Regions from separate parts of the Streptomyces luteoverticillatus genome, predicted to be linked through region 3. Evidence: riboswitches for the same ligand, from Rfam matches in the RefSeq annotation. Region 3 holds a riboswitch; each other region holds the start of a gene.
What was found. Region 3 has a riboswitch for cyclic di-AMP ahead of EKH77_RS03510 (C40 family peptidase). Riboswitches for the same ligand answer to the same signal wherever they lie in the genome.
Positions count from the first base shown of each region.

Region 1: it holds a riboswitch for cyclic di-AMP, as region 3 does, so the genes downstream of both, EKH77_RS12655 (transglycosylase family protein) here and EKH77_RS03510 (C40 family peptidase) in region 3, are expected to answer to the same signal.
Region 2: it holds a riboswitch for cyclic di-AMP, as region 3 does, so the genes downstream of both, EKH77_RS14915 (M23 family metallopeptidase) here and EKH77_RS03510 (C40 family peptidase) in region 3, are expected to answer to the same signal.
Region 4: it holds a riboswitch for cyclic di-AMP, as region 3 does, so the genes downstream of both, EKH77_RS24400 (M23 family metallopeptidase) here and EKH77_RS03510 (C40 family peptidase) in region 3, are expected to answer to the same signal.

Region 1 is NZ_CP034587.1:2,922,267-2,928,067, forward strand. Features, by position in the region: gene eno (phosphopyruvate hydratase) at 4-1,284, opposite strand; gene EKH77_RS12655 (transglycosylase family protein) at 1,547-2,299, opposite strand; cyclic di-AMP (ydaO/yuaA leader) riboswitch at 2,304-2,488, opposite strand; gene EKH77_RS12660 (transglycosylase family protein) at 2,748-3,764, opposite strand; gene EKH77_RS12665 (cytochrome P450 family protein) at 3,948-5,219, opposite strand; gene EKH77_RS33005 (DUF6479 family protein) at 5,293-5,724, opposite strand; gene EKH77_RS12675 (nucleoside triphosphate pyrophosphohydrolase) at 5,800-5,801, opposite strand, start outside.
Region 2 is NZ_CP034587.1:3,406,220-3,412,020, forward strand. Features, by position in the region: gene EKH77_RS14905 (aldo/keto reductase) at 1-909, opposite strand, end outside; gene EKH77_RS14910 (MFS transporter) at 939-2,414, opposite strand; gene EKH77_RS14915 (M23 family metallopeptidase) at 2,544-3,722, opposite strand; cyclic di-AMP (ydaO/yuaA leader) riboswitch at 3,733-3,902, opposite strand; gene EKH77_RS14920 (PP2C family protein-serine/threonine phosphatase) at 4,042-5,256, opposite strand; gene EKH77_RS14925 (DEAD/DEAH box helicase) at 5,467-5,801, opposite strand, start outside.
Region 3 is NZ_CP034587.1:858,497-864,297, reverse strand. Features, by position in the region: gene EKH77_RS03525 (NAD-dependent epimerase/dehydratase family protein) at 1-432, shown strand, start outside; gene EKH77_RS03520 (spherulation-specific family 4 protein) at 429-1,136, shown strand; gene EKH77_RS03515 (endo alpha-1,4 polygalactosaminidase) at 1,196-2,152, shown strand; cyclic di-AMP (ydaO/yuaA leader) riboswitch at 2,399-2,551, shown strand; gene EKH77_RS03510 (C40 family peptidase) at 2,556-3,029, shown strand; gene EKH77_RS03505 (carboxylesterase/lipase family protein) at 3,121-4,677, shown strand; gene EKH77_RS03500 (hypothetical protein) at 4,733-5,188, opposite strand; gene EKH77_RS03495 (YchJ family protein) at 5,339-5,761, opposite strand.
Region 4 is NZ_CP034587.1:5,457,117-5,462,917, reverse strand. Features, by position in the region: gene EKH77_RS24415 (bifunctional GNAT family N-acetyltransferase/acetate--CoA ligase family protein) at 1-492, opposite strand, end outside; gene EKH77_RS24410 (HPr family phosphocarrier protein) at 646-927, shown strand; gene EKH77_RS24405 (GntR family transcriptional regulator) at 1,187-1,903, opposite strand; gene EKH77_RS24400 (M23 family metallopeptidase) at 2,098-2,901, opposite strand; cyclic di-AMP (ydaO/yuaA leader) riboswitch at 2,915-3,069, opposite strand; gene EKH77_RS24395 (M16 family metallopeptidase) at 3,295-4,662, opposite strand; gene EKH77_RS24390 (M16 family metallopeptidase) at 4,704-5,801, opposite strand, start outside.

The sequences.
Region 1 (5,801 bases), 2.1 Mb from region 3:
GGCTCAGCCCTTGAAGCGCGGGAAGGCGCTGCGGCCGGCGTACACCGCGGCGTCGTCGAGGATCTCCTCGATGCGCAGCAGCTGGTTGTACTTGGCGACGCGGTCCGAGCGGGCCGGGGCGCCGGTCTTGATCTGACCGCAGTTCACGGCGACGGCGAGGTCGGCGATGGTGACGTCCTCGGTCTCGCCGGAGCGGTGGGACATCATGCACTTGAAGCCGTTGCGCTGGGCCATCTCGACGGCGTCCAGGGTCTCGGTCAGCGAACCGATCTGGTTGACCTTGACGAGCAGGGCGTTGGCGGAGCCCTCCTCGATGCCGCGGGCCAGGCGCTCGGGGTTGGTGACGAACAGGTCGTCACCGACGATCTGGACCTTGTCGCCGAGCTTCTCGGTGATGGTGTTCCAGCCGGCCCAGTCGTCCTCGAACAGCGGGTCCTCGATGGAGACCAGCGGGTACGCGGCGACGAGCTCGGCGTAGTACTCGGTCATCTCGGCCGCGGTGCGGTCCTTGCCCTCGAAGGTGTAGACGCCGTCCTTGTAGAACTCGGAGGCGGCCACGTCGAGCGCGAGCGCGATGTCCTGGCCGGGGGTGTAGCCGGCCTCCTTGATGGCCTCGAGGATGAGGTCGAGGGCCTCGCGGTTGGAGCCCAGGTTCGGGGCGAAGCCGCCCTCGTCGCCGAGACCGGTGGACAGGCCCTTGGCCTTCAGCACCTTCTTGAGGGTGTGGTAGACCTCGGCGCCCCAGCGCAGGGCCTCGGAGAAGGACTCCGCGCCGATCGGCGCGATCATGAACTCCTGGATGTCCACGTTGGAGTCGGCGTGCGAGCCGCCGTTCAGGATGTTCATCATCGGAACGGGCAGCAGGTGCGCGTTCGGGCCGCCGAGGTAGCGGAAGAGCGGCAGGTCGGACGCCTCGGAGGCGGCGTGCGCGACGGCCAGGGAGACGCCGAGGATGGCGTTGGCGCCCAGGGAGCCCTTGTTCTCGGTGGCGTCCAGGTCGAACATGGCCTGGTCGATCAGGCGCTGCTCGGTGGCGTCGTAGCCGACGAGCTCCGGGCCGATCTGCTCGATGACGGCGAGGACGGCCTTCTCGACGCCCTTGCCGAGGTAGCGCTTGGGGTCGCCGTCACGAAGCTCGATGGCCTCGAAGGCGCCGGTGGAGGCGCCGGACGGTACGGCGGCACGGCCCGTGGAGCCGTCGTCGAGGCCGACCTCGACCTCGACCGTGGGGTTGCCTCGCGAGTCGAGGATCTCGCGAGCTACGACGACGTCGATGGACGGCACGAGGGTCTCCTTCGTGGGTGTCTGGAGTTCTGCACCACGAGCCTAACGGGCCCCGGAGCGTGCGCCCGCCCTTGCCCTGTCGCCCGGGCCGAAAATTGGCACAAACGCCGAGATCCCCGGACGAATCGTCGGTGTGTTCGCTCAACAGCGGACCGGCAGAACGAGCGGAGCCCCGCTCCGATGCGGCTCGGGGGGAAGTCGCATCGGGGCGGGGCGGTCGCTCGGCCGGCCGGGGTCGTCACCGGCCCCGGCCGGCCTTCGCTCAGCGCAGGTGGAGCTGCTGGCCCGGGAAGATCACGTCCGCGTCGGGCACGATCTTCTTGTTGAGCTCGTGCAGCTTCTGCCAGCCGCCCTGGACCTTCTGGGACACGGCGATGGTGGCGAGGGTGTCGCCCGCCTTCACCTGGTACTCGCCGTCGCCCTTCTGGACGGTCTGCGGGGCGGTGTGCTTCGGCGCCGGGGCCTCGTCGTCGGAGTCGTCCGACTGCTGGACGGGCTTGCTGCTGTGGTTGCCCTGCGGCGCGGCCTGGCGCTTGCTGCGGTCGGCGTGGGACTGGGCCTTGCCGTAGGCACCGGAGGCGGACTTCGTGGACTTCTTCGCGACGTAACCGCCGTCGGAGTCGTCCGTGTCGACGTTCGCCTTGGCGCCACCGCTGGTCAGGCCGCCGTAGCCGGCGCAGCCCCAGGCACCCGGGCCCTGCATGGCCAGCAGGCGCTCGGCGGTGGCGATCTGCTGGGACTTGGTGGCCAGGTCGGCGCGCGGGGCGTACTGCCCGCCGCCGGCGGCCTTCCAGGAGGAGTTCGAGAACTGCAGGCCACCGTAGTAGCCGTTGCCGGTGTTGATGTGCCAGTTACCGCTGGACTCGCATTCGGCGACCTTGTCCCACGTGGAGACGGAGGCGGCGTTGGCGGAGGTCGCGACCATCAGAGGGGCTGCGACAGCCGCGCCGGTGACGCCGGCGAGCGTGACGATGCGGACGGCCTTGGACGGACGACGGTGCTTGCCCTTGGACATGAGTCGGTTTCCTCACCGACGCCTACGAGGTGAGCTGTCGGGTTCGGGCTGTGAGTTCGCCCGGCCCGGTGCGCTTTCGCGTTCCCGGGCTTCACCCCAAGCCGTTCCGCTCCTTCGGCCATGTGGCCTTGGGACCGTTCCGGCGACCTACCTTGGTTCCCCCGCTCCTGCCTACGGCGCTTGCGCGACGACTCCCCCGGCCGCCGGCAGGATTCGGCGTGCGGCCGTGGTGCTCGCGGTGGCGAGCGGTGACGACGGTAATCACAGGCGGCCGACGGGTTCAAACCCCACTTTTCAGCCACCAGCGGCCAGAGTTACCCCCGGAAACCAGACGTTTCCGCAGGTGAGAGGCCATTCGAGCAAAACGGATTCGAGGCATCCGACGCTCCGTCAACGAGACCCATGTCTCACTTTCGACTGGAACGGACATTCGCCTCGAACCGGAGCGCTACTTACGGATGTCAAGCCTCTGACCAGGGCGGATAAGGTCCGGATCAGAACCGACCAGTTTCTCGTTCTTCTGATACAGCGTCTGCCAGCCTCCGGTGACCGAGTGTTGCTCGGCGATCTCTGACAGGTTGTCACCGGGCTGCACGGTGTAGTCGTTCGCGGCCGGCAGCTCCGCCCGGCTCTCGCCGCCCCGGGAGGGCCGCTGAGCATCGCCGGAAGGTGACGGGTCGGCACGGTGGCGGCCCGTTCCGGGAGTCGCCCCGGTGTCACCGGGAAGCGGTGAACCGGACGGCGAGGTTCCTGTTCCAGGAGTGTCCGAGGGCGTGTTCGCCGGGGTGTTCGAGGGGCTGCCGACCGGGGCGGTGGGGATGGCGGTCGGATCGGCCGACGCGCCGGGGCTCGTACCCGTCGTCGGCTGTCCCGTCGGCTGTCCCGACGGGTCCTTGCGGTGCTTGCCGCCGGCCGCGTCCGGGGACGGGCTCGTGGAAGCGGAGGGGGTACCGGAGGAGCCCGGCGTGGGCGAACCGGACGAAGTGGGCGCGGGCTTGGACGACCCGGAAGACGGCTCGGACGGCGCGGGCGACGTGCGCTCGGGAGCGGGCTGGTTGCCGCGCCCGGGCGTGCGGGGGCGGCTGGGCTCCGGCGCGGCGGAGGACGACCCGTCGCCCGGGTCCACCTCAGGCGCCTTGTCGTCGCCCTGAGCCGCCTCGCCGGCCAGGCCGGAACTCACCGCGCAGGTGCGCCAGGTGTCGGCGCCCTCCGCCTTGAGGATCCGCTCGGCCACGGCTATCTGCTGGGACCGGCTGGCCAGGTCGGGGCGCGGCGCGTACGCGATGCCGCCGTTCTGCTCCCACATCTGCTGGGTGAGCTGGAGACCGCCGTGGAAGCCGTTGCCGCTGTTGGCGCTCCACATCCCCCCGCTCTCACACTGGGCGACCTTGTCCCAGGTGCCCGCGTCCGCGGCGACGGCGGAGCCGGTCGCCAGCAGCGGCAGGGCCGCGCTGGAGGCCGTCACCCCCGCCGCGACCACGATGGCGGGTATCTGACGAGGACGGCGATGTCTACCGGATCCAGAGAGCATGGGCGGGCCTCTCGCGTAGGCGGCGTTCGATTGGTCGCAGACCATAGCGAGGGCTTCCGGGAGTCACAAGCCGGTGTAGCGGAGGTCACGTGCCGATAACCACCGTTTGACGTGGCGTCACAGGGCGTGGCTTTTGGGCGTGAACTCCACGGGCAAAGTGCGCAATCCACGCATGATCAGGCCACCGCGCCAGCGCAGGTCCTCGGGTTCGGCGGCGAGGGACAGATCGGGCAGCCGGCGCAGCAGCGTCGCGATCGCGGCCTGTCCTTCGAGGCGGGCGAGGGGCGCGCCGAGGCAGTAGTGGATGCCGTGTCCGTAGCCCAGGTGCTGGTTGTCGCGCCGGGACAGATCCAGGGTGTCGGGGTCGGCGAAACGCTCCGGATCCCGGTCGGCGGCGGCCAGAACGACCAGCACGGGATCGCCCTCGGCGATGCGCTGCCCGCCCAGGACCAGGTCCTGGGTGGCGAACCGCCAGGTGGCGAGCTCCACCGGGCCGTCGTAGCGCAGCAGCTCCTCGACGCCCGTGGCGAGGAGGCTCTCGTCGCCCTCGGCGAGGGCCCGCTGGAGCCGGGCGCGCTGCTCCGGGTGGCGCAGCAGCGCGTAGGTTCCGTTACCGATCAGGTTCACAGTTGTTTCAAAACCGGCGAACAAGAGGATGAAGGCCATCGCCGCGGCCTCGTTCTCGGTGAGGTGCTCGCCGTGGTCGCTCGCCCGGATGAGACCGGAGATGAGGTCCTCACCGAGGTCCTCGCGCTTGCGGTGGATGAGCTCCGCGAGGTACGTCCGCATCTTCTTCACCGAGCGGGCCACCCCGCCGCGCGGCCCGCCGCCGTGACGGATCATCATTCCCGCCCAGTCCCGGAAGTCGTCCTGGTCCTCGCGCGGGACGCCGAGCATGTCGCAGATGGCGTAGATGGGGAGGGGAAAGGCGAACTCGTGGATGAGATCGGCCTCCCCCTTCTCGACGCAGGGTTTATCGAGAATGGCGTCGATCAGCTGGTCGGTGAGTTCCTGGACGCGGGGGGCGAACTCGGCGACCCGGCGGGGGGTGAACGCCTTGGACACCAGCCGGCGCAGCCGGGTGTGGTCCGGCGGGTCGATGTTGAGCAGGTGCGTCATCAGATTGGCGCTGCGCTCGCCGGGGATGCCGACCTTGCCCTTGCCGTGGGCGGTCTCGGAGTGGTGCACGGGGTTCTTCGACAGCCGCTGGTCGGCGAGCGCCTGCCGGGCGTCGGCGTAGCGGGTGACCAGCCATGCCTCGACACCGCTGGGCAGCTCCGTGCGGTGCACGGGGGCGTGCTCGCGCAGCCAGGCGTACGCCGGGTAGGGGTCGGAGGCGAACTCCCAGGTGAAGAGGGGTGGGGCGGGGGGCGTGTGATTCTCGTGCACGCCCCGACGCTACCTACCCGGCGCCACCAGAGCGCCACCCAGGCGCCCAGCCGCCCAGCCGCCCGGGCGTCACCTAGTGGTGGCCACCGCCGCCGCTGCCGAAGGCGCCGCTGCTGCCGGGGTCCCATTTCTTCCGCTCCTCGGAGAGCTCCTCGGGATGGGCGGGCGGGTTCTTCATCTCATGCGGAAGGACCCGCTCCCCGTCGGCCTCCGGGTGGAGCTCGTCCGGCTCGTGGTGCTCCGTGACGTACCCGACCGCCTCCTCGTCGTGGGCGTGCCCGGGGCCGTGGTTCGGCGAGGTGGGCCCCCGTTCGTGCTCCTGCGGGGTCTGCCAGGCGCCCTGGCGGCGCTGCGGCTGGCTCGGCGGCGGGGGCTCCCGGTCGCGGACCCTCCGGCCGACGACGATGGCGCCGATCAGGATGGCGACGACGAAGAGCCCCACGATGAAGGGGGCGATCCCGCCGAGCTGAGGGGGAGCGGCGAAGTCCATGGGAACGGTGCGCATGGGACTCGGGTACCCGCCGGTCGCCCCCTCAAGACCGCCACTGGGCCGAACGAGTGAGCGAGCGCCCCGTCCGCGCT
Region 2 (5,801 bases), 2.5 Mb from region 3:
GAGCTTCAGGTCCGCCACCGCCAGCAGCGCCGGCAGTTGCTCGACCGTACGGGCGCTGGCCAGCGGCGTCGCCACCGTCGGCTGGGCCGCGAGCCAGGCCAGGGCCACGGTCGCGAGCTCGGCGTCGTGGGCGGCGGCCACCTCGTCGAGGGCGGCCAGCACGCGCGCGCCCCGCTCCGTCTCCAGGTAGTGCGCCGCGCCGCCCGCACGCGCGCTGTCCACCGTCGTCCCCGGACGGTACTTGCCGGTCAGGAAGCCCGAGGCCAGCGCGAAGTACGGGACGGCGGCCAGGCCGTGCTCGGCGGCCACGGAGGCGAGTTCGCCCTCGTAGGTGTCGCGCGAGACCAGGTTGTAGTGGGGCTGGATCGCCACGTACTTGGCCACCCCGGCGGCGTCGGAGAATTCCAGGGACGCGCGCAGGCGCTCCGGCGAGATGTTGGAGGCCGCGATCTCGCGGACCTTGCCCTCCTTCACCAGGCCGTCCAGCGTCGTGATGATGTCCTCGACGGCGACCGACTCGTCGTCCACGTGGGTGTAGTAGAGGTCGATGTAGTCCGTGCGGAGGCGGCGCAGCGACGCCTCGACGTCGGCCTTGATCGTCGCGGGGGCGAGGCCGCGGTGCTCGGGCACGCCATTGCCCACCTTGGTAGCGACGACGATCGCGTCACGGTTGCCGCGCTCCGCGAGCCAGTTCCCGATGACGGTCTCGGACTCGCCGCCCTGGTTGCCGGGCACCCAGGCGGAGTAGACGTCCGCCGTGTCGATGAAGTTGCCGCCCGCCTCGGCGTAGGCGTCGAGGACGGCGAAGGACTGCTTCTCGTCGGCCGTCCAGCCGAAGACGTTGCCGCCCAGGTTCAGGGGATGGACGGAGAGACTGCCGATATTCCTGCGATGCGTGTTGTCAGCCATGCGATGGTTCAACTCCCCTGCCGGGCCCGTTATTCCGCGGGCGCCGGTGCCGGCAGGGGATCGGGAGGGGGGTGGACGGAAAGAGGTGCCGCGATGTCCTCCAGCGAGCGGCCCTCCGCCCGCACCGCCAGGAACGCGGCCACCACTCCGCCCACGCACATCAGCGCCGCGCCGAGGCAGAAGGCCACGACCGTGTCGGCGACGACGCCGCTCTGGGTGAGGGCCGAGAAGAGGAGCGGGCCGCTGATGCCGCCCGCCGCCGTGCCCACCGCGTAGAAGAAGGCGATGGCCATGGCCCGGGTCTCCATCGGGAAGATCTCGGAGACGGTGAGGTACGCGCTGCTGGCACCCGCCGAGGCGAAGAAGAGGACCACCGCCCAGCAGGCGGTGAGCGTGATGGCGTTCAGATGCCCGGCGCCGAACAGCCAGGCGGTGCCGAACAGCAGGACCCCGGCCAGGAGGTACGTCGACGAGATCATGATGCGTCGGCCCAGGGTGTCGAAGAGCTTCCCGAGGAAGAGCGGGCCGAGGAAGTTGCCCACCGCTATGACCGCGAAGAAATAGCCGGTGCGGGAGGTGGAGACGCCGAAGAAACGCGTGAGGATGGCGCCGAAACCGAAGGTGATCGCGTTGTAGAGGAACGCCTGGCCGATGAAGAGGGCGAGCCCCAGAATGGCCCGGCGCCGGTAGTCGGAGAAGACCGTGCGGGCGATGTCGCGGAATCCGAAGCTCTCGCGCTGACGGATGGCGAAACGCCCTTTGGCCGGCGGGAGGGCGACGCCCTTCTCGGCGATGACGCGCTTCTCGATCGACGTGACGAGCCGTTCGGCCTCCTCCGCCCTGCCGTGGATGAACAGCCAGCGCGGACTCTCGGGCACATGGCGGCGGACGAGCAGGATGACCAGCCCCAGGACGACGCCCAGCCCGAAGGTCAGCCGCCAGCCGACGGCCTTGGCGAAGATGCTGGTGTCGAGCATCAGGATCGACAGCAACGAACCCGCGATGGCGCCGAGCCAGAAGCTGCCGTTGATGATGAGGTCGACACGGCCGCGATAGACGGCCGGGATCAGCTCGTCGATGGCCGAGTTGATCGCCGCGTACTCACCGCCGATGCCGAAACCCGTCACGAAGCGGAAGGTGAAGAACCACCAGGACGAATACGAGAACGCGGTCAGGGCCGTCGCGGCCAGATAGACCGCGAGCGTGACCATGAAGAGCCTTTTACGGCCGAAGAGATCGGTCAGCCGGCCGAAGAAGAGCGCACCGGAACAGGCTCCCGCCACATACAGCGCGGCCGCCACTCCCGTCACTCCGCCGGATGTGATCGGCAGACCGCTGCCCTGCTCGGAGAGCCGGCCGGCGATATTGCCGACGACCGTGACCTCCAGGCCGTCCAGGACCCAGACCGTGCCGAGGCCGATCACCACGGTCCAATGCCACCGGGACCAGGGCAGCCGGTCCAGGCGGGCGGGCACGGACGTGGTGATCGTCGCGGTGGTCGTCACGTCATCTGATTTCCCGATCGCTCACAGAACATTCCCGGGATATCCGATATCGAGTGGTTCGGGGGGCGCTATGACCTGATTGCCCTGCCCGGCTTGCCGACCGGGCGGCCGATGGCTCCGATGCGCCCGCTACGGCTCCAGGCCCCTGCCGCGCAGCCACGACAGCGGGTCCACCGGCGCGCCGCCGCCCGGCCGTACCTCGAGGTGGAGGTGCGGGCCGGTGACATTGCCGGTCGCGCCGACCCGGCCGATGACCGTGCCCGTGCCGACCTTGCCGGACGTGACCACCATCGACGACAGGTGGCAGTACCAGACCTCGGTACCGTCGTCGAGCGTCAGCACGACGCGGTAGCCGTACGCGCCCGCCCACCCCGCCTGGGTGACGGTGCCCCCGCCGACAGCCTTCACCGGGGTGCCCGTGGGGGCGGCGAAGTCCTCGCCGGTGTGGTTCGCGGACCACATGTTTCCCGCCTGGCCGAAGCCGGCGGTGAGGGTGTAGGAGGCCACGGGGAGGGTGAAGGTCCCGCCGGCCGCGCGGTGGGCGGAACGTTCCGCGGCACCCGACGAGCCACCCGACGAGCCGCTCGCGTGCCGCTCCGGGGTGCCGGCCGAACCGTCCGTCGCCGCGCCCCCGCCCGCCGCCTCCCGTGCCTCCCGTGCCTCCCGCTGCGCTGCCTCGTACGTCGCCGCCTTCGCGTCCGCCGCCTCGCGCTCGGCCGCCTCGCGCTCCGCCGCGGCCTTCTCCGCCGCCGCCTTGCGGTGCTGCTCCGCGGCGGCCTGTGCCACGCGTGCCTGTGCCTCGGCCTCGGCGGCGTTCTGCTGGTTCTCGGCCTGCTGGAGGATGCGGGCCCGCAGCACCTCGCCGGCGTCGGCGGTGTCCCGCACGGTGCGTACCGTCTCGACGGGGGCCTGCTGGGCCTCGGCGGCCCGCCGGGCGCCCTGCTCGTGGCCGTCGGCCATGAGCGAGCCGACGACCGGAATGCTCTGGGTCAGGTCCGGCATGGATATGGGAGCCTGCGGGCGGTCCTGGGCGCTGGCCATGCCGCCCGCGCCGACCGCCGCGATCATTCCGGCGCCGAGGACCGCTCCGCTCCGGGCCATCGTGCCGCCGCGCGGCTTGACGACGCGGTGTCTGCCGCGCACGGGCGCCGCCGGGTGGTCCTCGCCGGGTGCCCACTCGCCTGCGGCCTGCGCGGTGAAGTCCTGGTGAGCCGGTTCCGGTTCGTAAGGGGGGATGTAGGCGGGAACGAACGGAGGGTCGTACGAACTGCCGTCGGACTCGGAGCTGTCGGACCTGTTGGACGCCACTGGGGCGACTCCTTTCCTTCCTGGTCGCCTACCGGGTTTGCGTGGGGGTCCCTCCCAGGCCGTTCAGGCTCTGGGGGAGGGTTCGGAGGAGGAAGGTCTCCTACGGGCCGGCGTACGGGCCCGATTCACCCCAAATGATGGTTCCCCGGTTCCACCCACGGGATTCGGCGAAGGCGCACGGCACCGCCCTTGCGGCGGTGGCAACGACCGCGCTGCGTTATCGAACGTTAATAGACAGGGCGGCTGGAATCCAAGCCGAAAGGGTGAAGCGGGCAGGCGCGTTGGGGCACTTTATAAGGCGCTTACTTCTGAGCGTTCGTCAGTCGTTATGGACCTGAGGAGATCGCAGGCGCACGGTACGGCCGGTGACCTGGGGACGTTTGTGGGTGATGGGCGCGGTACGGAGCCGGCCGTCGATCCGCCGGATGGCGAGCAGGGCCATGTCGTCGTCCGTGCGCCCGCCCGCGTGCCGGGCCACGTCCGCCGTGAGGGAGTCCAGCAGGGCGTCGGGGCTGCGGAACTGCTTGCCGCGCAGCCGCGGCCGGGGGTCGTAGAACGTCCCGGTCGCGTCCCTGGCCTCGGTGACCCCGTCGGTGAACAGCAGCAGCGTCGACCCCACCGGGAACTCCCACTGCTCCACCCGGTCCGGCCATACGCCCAGATCCCCCATCCCCAGCGGCAGGGCGGGCGCCCGGGGGTGGGTGTCGCCGACGGTGCCGTCGGAATGGAGCAGCAGCGGGGGCGGATGGCCGCGGTTGACGATGCGCAGGGCGCCCGCGCCCGGGGGGACCTCGGCCAGGACGGCGGTGGTGAACCCCTCGGCCTGATCGACGTTCGCGCGCCGTGCGCCCTCCCGCTGCAGCGCGCGCTCCAGCCGCGCCGCCAGCCCCTCCAGCGTGCGCTCCTGCTCCGCCGCCTCCCGGAACGCGCCGATCAGGATCGCGACGGCCTCCACCGCGCCCAGCCCCTTGCCCCGGACGTCGCCGACGATGACGCGGACGCCGTACGGGGTGTCCTGCACCGCGTAGAGATCACCGCCGATCCTCGCGTCGGCCTGCGCGGCGACATAGCGCGCGGCCACCCGGAGCCCGCCGATCCGGGCCGGGGGCGTGGGCAGCACGGCCCGCTGGGCTGCCTCCGCGACGCTCCGCACCGACGCCAGCCGGCGATTGCCGCGGCATACGACGCGGTTGATGCCGACGGCGAGCGCGCCGACGGTCACGACGGTGACGACCTCGGTCACCGACTCGCCCACCTCCGGCGCCTGCCGGGCGAGGGAGAGGGTGACGATCGCCGCCAGGGCCGCCACCGCCGCCAGCAGGGTGGCGGACAGGGAGAGGAGCGAGGCGGCGACGAGGGGCGCGGAGACGAAGAAGGGGGCGGAGGAGTACTTGGGGGGCGTGAGGACGTCGAAGACGATGCCGCCGATGATCACGGCGGCGGGGAGGCAGCGGGCCAGGACGACAGGCGCCCACCCGGGGAACGGCTCGCAGAGCGGATCCGGTCCGGGCGGCGGCCCGTCTCGCTTCCCCACCGTGTGTTCTCCTGACCGGCCGACGTCCCTTGCTCCGTACCACCCTCACGTCCGGCGCGCGGGCGGGCGAACGGGGGTGAGCCGTTCGGGGACGTGAAGGGGGCGTGGGGAGACGTTCGGGACGTCGGCGTCAGGACTTCAAGGCTTCAGGACCTCAAGGCTTCAGGGCCTCAGGGCCTCAGAACCTCAGGGCCTCAGAACCTCAACGCGTCAGGACGCGGCGGGACGGCGGCCACCGCCACCGCCGCCGCTCCGGCGCCGGCCGCCACCGGCGGCGTTGCCCGGGCGGGTGCCGCCCGAACGGCGCGAGCCGTCACCGCCGTTGCCGCCGAAACCGCGGAACGGACGGCCGCCGCCGTTGCCGGCACCCATGCCCGAACCGGCGCCGTTGCCGGCACCCGAGCCGGAACGGGAGCGGGAGCGGGAACCGCGCGAGCGCGACGGCTTGGTGCCCTGGCCGGCCTGCGGCTGGGCCGGGGCCGGCGCCGCGATGACGACCGGGACGCCGCTGGGCTCGCGGGCACCGGTGATCCGCGCGAGCTCGG
Region 3 (5,801 bases):
GCCCCCGCCGCCTCCCTCCCCGGCCGCCTCGCCGCCGAACTGCGCCGGGCGGGACCCGACGACCGCGTCCGCACCGGGGACCTCTCCGCCCACCGCGACTTCGTCGACCCGCGCGACGTCGCCGAGGCCGTCGCCCTCGCCGTCACCGCCCCCCGCCCCCTGCCCGCCGTCCTCAACATCGGCAGCGGCACCGCCCGCCCGGTCCGCGACGTGGCCGAAGGGCTGCTGCGCGCGGCCGGGTTCACCGGCCCGGTCGGCGACCGCGTCGCCGAGGACGGCGACGGCTCGCCGCGCTCGGCCGCCGTCCCCTGGCAGCAGGCCGACATCACCGCCGCCGGCCGCACCCTGGACTGGGTGCCCCGGCACTCCTTCACCGAATCGCTCACCGACCTGTGGGCCGCCACCGCGCCCGCCACGGAGCCCGTGCCATGACCACCACCGCGCCCGCCGCCCACCGGGACGACGGGCGGCTGCTCGTCCCGCTCTACGTCCACCCCGCCACCCACCCCGAGGAGTGGGCGGCGCTGCTCGACGCCGCCCCCCGGCTCTACGGGGTCGTCCTCAACGTCGCCGACGGCCCCGGCGCCCGCCCCGACCCCGCCTTCCACACGGCGGCCGGACGGCTGCGCGCCGCCGGCGTCCGGCTGCTGGGCTACGTCGACACCGGCTACGGCCACCGCCGCACCGGCGCCGTGGTCGCCGACATCCGCCGCCACCGCCGGTGGTACGACGTGGACGGCGTCTTCCTCGACCAGGTCCCGGCGCAGGACACCGCGCTGCCCCGCTACCGCCGCGTGGTGCTGGCCGCCCGGGTGCTGGGCGCGCGTACGGCCGTCCTCAACCCCGGCACCCACCCCGAGCCCGGGTACGCCTCGCTCGCCGACCTCCTGGTCACCTTCGAGGGCACGTGGGAGGACTACCGGCGCGCCCGGGTCCCGGAGTGGACGACCGGCCATCCACCGGAGCGGTTCTGTCACCTCGTGCACGGCGTGCCCGAGGAGCGCACGGCGGGCGTGGCGCGGCTCGCCGCCCGGCGCGGCGCCGCCGTGCACTGCGCGGTGCCGGGCACGGGGGCCAACCCCTGGCGCTCGGTGCCCCGGGCGGCCGCCGGGCTCGCGGCGGGGGGCGCGATATGAACGCGCGGAGTGGGATGGGTTCTTGGCGCGGCAGGAGCGCTCGGCGCGGCGCGGGCGCTGTGCGTGGCACGAGCGCTTGGCGCGTCCGGGCGGGGCTGTGCGCCGCGCTGCTGCTGGTCCTGGCGGGCTGCTCCTCGTCGCCCGCCGACGACGACGGGCCGGACGGGGACGACGGCGGCGCCACGGCGGCCCCCCGCGCCTCGGGTGCCCCGCGTTCCCCTCAGGCCTCGGGCAAGCCGGAGGCCTCCGGCACTCCTGACGCCTCCGCCTCGCCGGGAAGTTCGGCCACGGGGTCGGCGCCGGGGTCGGCCGGGGCCCGTTGGCAGCCGAAGCCGGGTACCAACTGGCAGTGGCAGCTGGACGGAAAGGCCGACACCTCGGTGGACGCCCCCGTCTACGACATCGACGGCTTCGAGAATTCGGCCGAAACCGTGGCCCAATTGCATTCCCGCGGCCGGAAGGTGATCTGTTACATCAATGCCGGCGCCTGGGAGGACTTCCGGCCCGACCAGGGAAAATTCCCCAAGACCCTGCTCGGCAACAAGAACAAGGGGTGGAAGGGCGAGAAATGGTTCGACATCCGCCGCCTCGACACCCTGCGACCGCTCATGGCGGCCCGGATGGACATGTGCCGGCAGAAGGGGTTCGACGCCGTCGAACCGGATCTGACCGAGGGATTCCGCAATACCACCGGCTTTCCGCTGACGGCCGATCACCAGCTCGCCTTCAACCGGATGCTGGCGGATCTCGCTCATGAGCGGGGCATGGCCATCGGGCTGAAGAACGACCTGGACCAGATCCCGCAGCTGGTGAACGTCTTCGACTTCGCGGTGAACGAGCAGTGCGCGCAGTACGACGAGTGCGAGAAGCTCAGCCCCTTTGTGAAGCAGGACAAAGCGGTCTTTCATGTCGAATACGAACTGCAGCCGGGGGAGTTCTGTGCCACGGCGCGGCGGCTCGGGCTGAGCTCGATGCAGAAGAAGCTGGAGCTGGACGCCTGGCGCCGGCCCTGCTGAGCGGCGCTCCCGGAATTACTCGTTCCATGCTGCAAGTACCCGCGGTCACAGGGGTTTAGGGCCAGTTCGGCGGGGGCGCGCGGCGTGCGGTTCCGGGTCTGCTCCCGAAGTGAAGAAGTTCACAGATGACCGCCCGGGTGCCGGATTTTAATGATTCATGGTGCAGGATCTCTCACCGAACACAAGATCCCGTCACCCTGGCGGGCCACCCGGGCGGACGCCGAGTCCTGCCGCCGCCCCGGGTGCGGCATCGAATTGATGAATCGGCAGGAGCGGGAGACCCAAGCGGTACGGATCACGAAGTCGGTGGTCCTTGGGGTGAAGCCGGGAAATCCGGCCGGGCAACTTCGCAGCCCGAACCCGACAGGTCATCTTTCGTAGGCGGATGTCGAAGGGCTTCGGCATGTCTGCTATGCCTCGCATTCCCGCGCTCATATCCCGCGCCGGCACCGCCTCGGCCGTCACCGCCGCCACGCTGGCGGCATCGGTGCTCGTCCCCGGCCTCGCCTCCCAGGCGTCCGCGGCCACCCCCGGCGAGCAGGCCCTGAGGGTCGCCGCCGCCAAGGCGGGCTCCCCCTACCAGTACGGCGCCGCCGGCCCGAACCGGTTCGACTGCTCGGGCCTGACCCAGTACTCGTTCAAGAAGGTCGGCAAGAGCCTGCCGCGCGTGGCCGCCGACCAGTACAACCGCACCCGGCACATCTCCGGCGGCTCCCGCCAGGTCGGCGACCTGGTGTTCTTCCACTCGGGCAGCAACGTCTACCACGTGGGGATCTACGCGGGTAGCAACAAGATCTGGCACGCCCCCAAGCCCGGCACCACGGTCCGCCTGGAGAAGATCTGGACCGGCAGCGTCTGGTACGGACGCGTCAACTAGGCTCCTTGATCGGGCGGTCCGGAATCCCGGGCCGTCCGACATCCGCGTTCGCGCACGGGGGTGCCGCTTCCGGGCGTGGGAGGGAGCGACGATGAGCGATGTCACCGGCGTCACGGGCGTAACCGGCCCCACCGGCTCCACCGGCCTCAGTCGTCCGGAGGTCCGTACGGACCGGGGCACCGTACGGGGCCGCACCGAGGACGGCCTCGCCGTCTTCCGGGGGATCCCCTACGCCCAGCCGCCCGTGGGCGAGCTGCGCTTCATGGCTCCCCGCCCGGCCCACGCCTGGGACGGCGTGCGGGACGCGGCGGAGTTCGGCCCGCCGCCCCCGCAGTCCGGCCCGATCCCCGCGACCGGCACGGCCACCGGCGACGACTGGCTCACCCTCAACGTCTGGTCGCCGGACCCCGGCGGCTCCGGACTGCCCGTGCTGGTGTGGATCCTGGGCGGCGGCTACGTCTCCGGCCACGCGGGCGACCCGCTCTATGACGCCGGGCTCCTGGCCCGGCAGGGCGGCCTCGTCGTGGTCACCGTCAACTACCGGGTGGGCGCCGAGGCGTCCGCCCAGCTCGAGGGCGCCCCCGCCAACCGGGGCCTGCTCGACCTGATCGCGGCCCTGGAGTGGGTCCAGGGGAACATCGCCGGCTTCGGCGGCGATCCCGCGCGCGTCACCGTCGCCGGCCAGTCCTCCGGCGCCGGCTCGATCGCCACCCTGCTGGCCGTCCCCCGCGCCGCCGGCCTCTTCCGCCGTGCGACAGCCCAGTCCGTCCCCGGCCTCTACACCACCCCGGCCCTCGCCTCCGCCCTCGCCGCCGAGCTCGCCGGGAGCCTGGGCACCACCCCCACGGTGGCCGGACTCGCCACGATCGACCCGTGGCGGCTGGCCGAGGCGATCACCCCGATGATGTACGGCCTGCCCGCCCAGGCCGACCGCTGGGGACCGCTGGCCCGGACCGGCTCCCCGTTCTCCGTCGTGGTGGACGGCGACCTCGTGCCGGAGACGCCCTGGACGGCCCTGCCGGACGGCCGGGCGAGCGGCGTCGACCTGCTGACCGGTCACACCCGGGACGAGTTCCGGCCGTTCCTCGTGATGAGCGGCGGCCGCGACAAGGTCACCGACGAGGACACCACGGCGGCGCTGAACGCCTTCGCCCCCGGCCCCGACGGCCCCCGCGCCTACCGCGCCGCCTACCCGGACGCCACCCCCGTGGAACTCTTCGAGACCGTCCACAGCGACGTCCTGTTCCGCATGCCCTCGCTCCACCTCGCCGAGGCCCACACCGCCGGCGGCGGCACGGCGCACCTGTACGAGCTGCGCCGCCCCGCGCCCGTCCTGGGCGGCGCGCTCGGCGCGGCCCACGGGCTCGACGTGTCACTGCTGTTCGGCACCTACGACGCCCCGCAGGCCCGGCTGCTGCTCGGCGAGGGGCCCGTCCCCGAGGACCTCCTGGCCGTCGGGGAGGAGATCCGCCGCTCGTGGACGGCCTTCGCCACCCACGGCGACCCGGGCTGGCCCGCCCACCAGGCCGCCGACGGCCGCCTCACCCGCCTCCTCGACACGGAGCCGAGCACGGCCCCGTACCCGGAGGAGCCGTCCCGAAAGGTCTGGGAGGGGCGAACGGTCCGTCCCTACGACCTGCCGGCCTGACCGCCGGCGGGGCAACGACGGCCCGGGGGCGCCGCGAGCGCACCCGGGCGCCGGGTCAGCAGCCCGCCATCTTGCCGTAGGCGATCCAGACCTCGCCCTTGTTGTTGAGGCTGACGTTCCCGGACTTGTGCAGCCCGGTGTACTTCCCGCGGTACTTCCGCAACTCTCCGACGGGCGACTCCAGCGTCATGTAGGGGGAGTCGGGCTTCCAGTCCCCGGAGAACTTCGCGTAGACATCGTGCGTCCCGTCGGTACCGCTCGCCCAGCAGGCGCGGGAGCCGGAGTAGAGCACGAGGTTGCCGTCGTACTGCATCTCCAGGCGGTAGCCGCCGTTCTGGAGACAGTGGCCGGGGATGAGCCTGTCGGTGAACGATGTGCCGTCGCCGCGGCACCCCTGCGCATGGTGCGCGGCATGCGAGGGGGCGGCCGTGGCCTGCCCTGCCGTCGTGGCCAGGGCGACCGCCAGCAGATTCGCCGCGACGATCGCGCAGGCACGGAAGGCTGTCCTCATACTTGTTCCGCCTGTTCTTGTGAGCGTTTCACAGGTCCGGTACTCCGGACGCAGACAGTACTGGCACGCTCACGCCAAGTGGCCGGTGTATCCCTCAGACTCACCCCGGCGTGTGTACACGCTCGCCGAGGCCGGACGAGGGGACGCGCCTTACTCCACCGCGTCCAGGTACACCCAGTGGCCGTCCTCCCGTACGAAGCGGCTGAGTTCGTGCTGGGAGCCGGTCTCGCCGTGGGTCTCGTAGTGGGCGCGGAACTCGACCGTGCCGTCGTTGTGGAAGGTGCTGCCGCCGGTCGTGGCCAGGATGTCGAGGCCGGTCCAGCGGATGCCGGGGTCGAGGTCGAGGTCGGCCGGGCGCGTGGTGGAGTGCCAGGTGCGCAGCAGGTAGTGGGGGTCGAGGACGACGAAGGCGCTGTAGCGCGAGCGCATCAGGCGTTCGGGGGTGGGGGCGGTGGCGCGGCCGGCGTGGAAGGCGCCGCAGCAGTCGCCGTACGTCGCGTCGAGCCCGCAGGGGCACGGGGAGCCGGCGGTGACGACGGGCGGCTTCGGGGAACGTGAGCTTCTTCTGGACACCCCCCGATTCTGCCTGCCCGGAGGAGCGCCCCCGGCCACG
Region 4 (5,801 bases), 4.6 Mb from region 3:
GAAGCTGCGCTTCTGCGTGTAGCCCGCGTCCGTGAAGACCTTGATCATCTTGCTGTTGGCGGGCAGCACCTCGGCGGCGAAGCGCCGGATCGAGCGTTCGCGCGCGACGGCCGCGATGTGCTCGAGCAGGGCGGAGGCGACGCCACGCCCTTGGTGGGCGTCCTGGACGAGGAAGGCGACCTCGGCCTCGTCGGCGGGGGCGATGCGGTCGTAGCGCACGGTGGCGATGAACTCGCCGCCGACGATCGCGGCCAGGCCCACCCGGTCGACGTAGTCGTGGTGGGTGAAGCGGTGGACGTCCCGGTCGGAGAGGCGGGGGTAGGGGGCGAAGAAGCGGTAGTACTTGGACTGGTCCGACACCTGCTCGTAAAAGCTGACCAGCCGTCCCGCGTCGTCGGGCGTGATGGGGCGGATGTGGGCGATGCCGCCGTCGCGCAGCACGACATCGGCTTCCCAGTGGGTCGGGTACGCGTGCTCGGACGGCGTCTGCATGGGCCCAGCGTAAGGCCGGGCACCGACAGCGGGCCGGTGCCGCCCGGGCCACGGGCGCGACCGAAGGGCCCTGGTGGGGGCGCACGCGCGGGGCACCGCGCGCCCCGTGCCACAATGGTCTAGACAACCAATATCGACTTGAAGGGCAACACCATGGTTGAGCGCCGCGTAAACGTCGGCTGGGCCGAGGGCCTGCACGCCCGGCCCGCGTCGATCTTCGTCCGTGCGGCGACCGCCGCCGGCGTCCCCATGACGATCGCCAAGGCGGACGGCAACCCCGTCAACGCCGCCTCCATGCTCGCCGTGCTGGGCCTGGGCGCCCAGGGTGGCGAGGAGATCGTCCTCGCCAGTGAGGCGGAGGGTGCCGAGGCCGCGCTCGACCGTCTGGCCAAGCTCGTCGCCGAGGGGCTCGAGGAGCTCCCGGAGACCGTCTGATCCTCCGGCCCGCCCTCATCGGGCGGACCGCGCGGCGGGGCCGCGGCAGCCGACGACAGGCCGCCGCGGCCCCGTCGTCGCATCCGTCACCGGCATACCCATGAGCCGCCCACCCGCGAGCCGGGTGTCCACCACCCTGCCGTATTCACAGGTTTTTCACACGCCGTGCGCGCCGCTCTCCGCAGACGCGCACGGCGTGCCCCGGCCGGGGACCGCCACGAATTCCCGGCCCTATTCCTCCAGGAATAGCGGCCGCTCGTTAAGAACGGACGCCCGCCGTGTTTACGGGCTGTTTCGGCGGGTGGACGCGATCGCCCCCCGTCCGCCGCAGCAGGAATTCACCGGGCGAACGGCCTGCCCGTACGGCGGCGAGTTCCCGGGCGCGCTCCACGTCCCCGCGGGCCACCGCGTCCACCAACGCCCCGCACGCTTCCCAGGTCTCCAGCGGCCGGACCACGGGCCCCGGGGCGTACACCCAGGCGATCTTGCGGCGCAGCTGGGTCAGGAGCCCGGCGACGGAGGGGCTGCCGGACGCCTGGGCGAGGGTCTCGTCGAACCAGTCGCCGAGCTGGCGCAGTTCGCCGCAGCGGCCCGCCCGGGCCCGCTCCTGGCCGAGTCTGACCAGGCCCCGCAGCACCTTGAGGTGGGCGTCGGAGCGCCGCTGCGCGGCCTTGGCGGCGCCCAGCGGTTCCAGCAGGGCCCGGATGTCGAGGAGGTCGGCGGCCTCGCGCTCGGTGGGTTCGGCGACGCAGGCGCCGGCGTGCCGGCGGGTGGTCACGAAGCCCTCGGAGGCCAGGGTGCGCAGCGCCTCGCGCACGGGGACCCGTGAGACGCCGTAGCGGCGGGCGAGGATTTCCTCGATGAGCCGGCTGCCCGGCGGGAAAGCGCCGGAGACGATGTCGTCGCGGATGGCGGTGCACACCGCGTGCGTGGAAATACGACGGCTCTCGCGCGGCCCTTCGCCGTCGCCGCTCACGTACGGCCCCGCATGGGTCTACCTCCGCCTCATGCCTCAATCCCCGTGCAGCACGGCCGATTGACGTCCGTTCGGCGACTCTATGGCAATCCCGGGCGTTTTCCGATGGTGCCGCCGTTTCATGGATATTTTTTGGCCAACACGAAGGCCCCGGCCGGGGGCCGGGGCCTTTCGCGAGTCGTCGGGCGTCGTCGTTACAGGTTGACGCCGTGCGCGGCCATGTAGGCGATCGGGTCGATGTCCGAGCCGTAGGTGGGGGCCGTGCGGGCCTCGAAGTGCAGGTGCGGGCCGGTGACGTTGCCGGTGGCGCCGGAGAGGCCGATCTGCTGGCCCGGGGTGACCGACTGGCCGACGGAGACGTCGATGGAGGACAGGTGGCCGTACTGGGTGTACGTGCCGTCGGCCATCTGGATGACGACGTTGTTGCCGTAGGCGCCGCCCCAGCCGGCCTCGACGATGGTGCCCATGCCGACGGCGTGGACGGAGGTACCGGTCTCGGCGTGCATGTCGATACCGGTGTGGCTGCCGGAGGACCACAGGCCGCTGGAGGCCTTGTAGGAGGTGGAGACGTAGGAGCCGTCGATCGGGCTCACGAAGGTGCCGAGGCGCTTGCGCTCCTCGTCGCGGGCGGCCTTCTCCTTGGCGGCGCGCTCCTCCTCGGCCTTGCGCTTGGCCTCTTCGTAGCGCTGCTTGGCCTGGACGGCCTTCTGCTTGGCGCTCTCCTCGGCCTGGAGGCGGGCGGCGGCCTCGTCGGCGGCGCTGCGCTGGGACTCGGCCTGGGCGTCGACGTGCTCGGCCATGACGTCGCCCATGACGACGGCCTGGGTCAGGCCGGTGTCCTCGGGGCGCTGCGTGTCGTCGGAGGCGGCGAAGGCCGGGGCGGCGACACCGGCGACTACGCCGGCGGCCGTGAGAGTGGCTATGCCCGCCACGTTCGCGCTGACGCGCGCGGCTCGGCTCGGACGACGGTGCTTCCCGGTGGCACGGGTGAACGCCATGTCGCGGCTGTTTCCTTTCCTTCCCTCTCGCCTACCGGGTTAGCTGACGGGTTCGGAGCAGGAAGGTCTCCTACGGATCCCTCGTGAGAGGGGCCCGATTCACCCCAGGGACGTTTGGGTCCCCGGCTCCCCTCTGCTGGCGCTTCGGGGACTCGGCGATGGCTGCCCGGGGCCGCGGTCGCGGCTCCGATCGGCGGGCTGCCGGGCCTGACGCTAATCGGCGTCAGATTCGAACAGCAAACAGAAGTGGGTTTTTATGACGTACGCCACACGACCAACACCCAACCTCCGCCTGAAAGCGGACATAAGTGAGGCGCATGGGTCACAACGGACCCATGCGCCGAAGGGGCCCCGGCGCGGCGTGGCCTGCCGCGCCGGGGTGGTGAGTCGCCGTCAGGCGGGGATGACCGTCACCGGGCCGATGCCCAGGGCCTTGACGGGCTCGGCGATCTCGGCGGCGTCGCCGACGAGGACGGTGACGAGGCGGTCGGCCGGGAAGGCGCTCACGACGGCCGCCGTGGCCTCCACCGTGCCGGTGTCCGCGAGGCGTTCGTACAGCCGCGCCTGGAAGTCGTCCGGCAGGTACTGCTCGACCTGGTCGGCGAAGGTCGCGGCGACGGCCGCGGCCGTCTCGTACTTCAGCGGCGCGACCCCGACCAGGTTCTGCACGGCGACGTCGCGCTCGGCGTCCGTCAGGCCCTCCGCGGCGAGGGTGCGCAGCACGGTCCACAGGTCCGCCAGGGCGGGGCCGGTGTTGGGGGTGTCCACGGAGCCGCTGATGGCGAGCATGGCCGTGCCCGTCCCGTCGGGGGCGGAGAGCAGCACCTGGCCGAAGGAGCGCACGCCGTAGGTGTAGCCCTTCTCCTCGCGCAGGACGCGGTCCAGGCGGGAGGTGAGGGTGCCGCCGAGGCAGTAGGTGCCGAGGATCTGGGCGGGCCAGGTGCTCGCGTGCCGGTCGGGGCCGGTGCGGCCGATGAGCAACTGCGTCTGGACGGCGCCGGGCCGGTCCACGATCACGACGCGGCCGGTGTCGTCGGCGGTGACGGCCGGGACGGGCAGCGGCTCGGCGGTGGTGCCGGTCCAGGCGCCGAGGGACTCCGCCAGGGTCCGGTCGAGGTCGATGCCGGTGAAGTCGCCGACGATCGCCACGGTGGTGGTGGCGGGGCGGACATGGGCCTCGTAGAAGGCCCGGACTGCCGCGGCGTCGATGCGCTCGACGGTCGCCTGCGCGCCCTGGCGGGGGCGGGACATCCGGGAGCCGGCCGGGAAGAGCTCGGCGGCCAGCGCCATGGCCGCCCGGCGGGCGGGGTTGGCCAGCTCGTGCGGGATCTCGTCCAGGCGGTTGTCGACCAGGCGCTCGATCTCGCCGTCCGGGAAGGCCGGGGCGCGCAGGGCGTCGGCGAGCAGGCCCATGGCCTTGCCCAGCCGGGAGGCCGGGACCTCCAGGGAGAGCCGGACGCCGGGGTGGTCGGCGTGGGCGTCGAGGGTGGCGCCGCAGCGCTCCAGCTCGGCGGTGAACTCCTCGGCGCTGAGCTTGTCGGTGCCCTCGGAGAAGGCGCGCGCCATGATCGTGGCGACGCCGTCCAGGCCCTCGGGCTCGGCGGCCAGCGGCGCGTTCAGGACGACGTCGACGGCGACGACCTGCTGGCCGGCGCGGTGGCAGCGCAGCACGGTCAGCCCGTTGGGGAGCAGGCCGCGCTCGGGGGCGGGGAAGGCCCAGGGGGAGGCGGTGCCGGGGCGGGGCTGCGGGTGGAACTCCATCGAGGCCTCTGCGGTCTGGGTGCTCGCGGCTGCGGCGTCGCTCACCGGTCCGCCTCCTCTTCCTCGTTCTCGCCGGCGGCGTCGGTGCCGGACTGGGGCGTGGGCTCGTACACCAGCACGGCGCGGTTGTCGGGGTGCAGCCGGGCCTTGGCGACCTCCTGCACCTCCAGGGGGGTGATGTCCAGGACGCGCTGAACCGCGGTCAGGGCGAGCTGGGGGTCGCCGAAGAGCACGGCGAAGCGGCACAGCTCGTCAGCGCGGCCGCTGACGGTGGCCAGCCGGTCCAGCCACTCGCGCTCCAGCTGGGCCTGGGCGCGCTCCATCTCCTCGGGCGTCGGGCCCTCGGCCGCGAAGCGGGCGAGCTCGTCGTCCACGGCGGTCTCGATCGCGGGGACCTCCACGCCGCCGGACGCCTTGACGTCCAGCCAGCCGAGCGAGGGCGCGCCGGCCAGGCGCAGCAGGCCGAAGCCGGCCGCGACGGCGGTGCGGTCGTGCCGCACGAGGCGGTTGTGGAGGCGGGAGGACTCGCCGCCGCCGAGGATGGTCAGCGCCAGGTCGGCGGCGTCGGCCTCGCGCGTGCCGTCGTGGGGCAGGCGGTAGGCGGCCATCAGCGCGCGGGAGGGGACCTCCTCGCGGAGGACCTCGCGCAGCTGCTCGCCGATGGTGTCGGGCAGCCGGCCGTCGCGCGGGGGCTGCTTCCCGTCGTGCGCCGGGATGGAGCCGAAGTACTTCTCGATCCAGGCGAGCGTCTGCTCGGGGTCGATGTCGCCGACGACCGAGAGGACGGCGTTGCCCGGCGCGTAGTACGTGCGGAAGAAGGCGCGCGCGTCCTCCAGGGAGGCGGCGTCCAGGTCGGCCATGGAGCCGATGGGCGTGTGGTGGTACGGGTGGCCGTCGGGGTAGGCCATGGCCGTCAGCTTCTCGAAGGCCGTGCCGTAGGGCACGTTGTCGTAGCGCTGGCGGCGCTCGTTCTTGACGACGTCGCGCTGGTTCTCCATCGACTCGTCGTCGAGGGCGGTGAGCAGCGAGCCCATCCGGTCGGCCTCGAGCCACAGGGCCAGCTCCACCTGGTGGGCCGGCATGGTCTCGAAGTAGTTGGTGCGCTCGAAGCTCGTGGTGCCGTTGAGCGATCCGCCGGC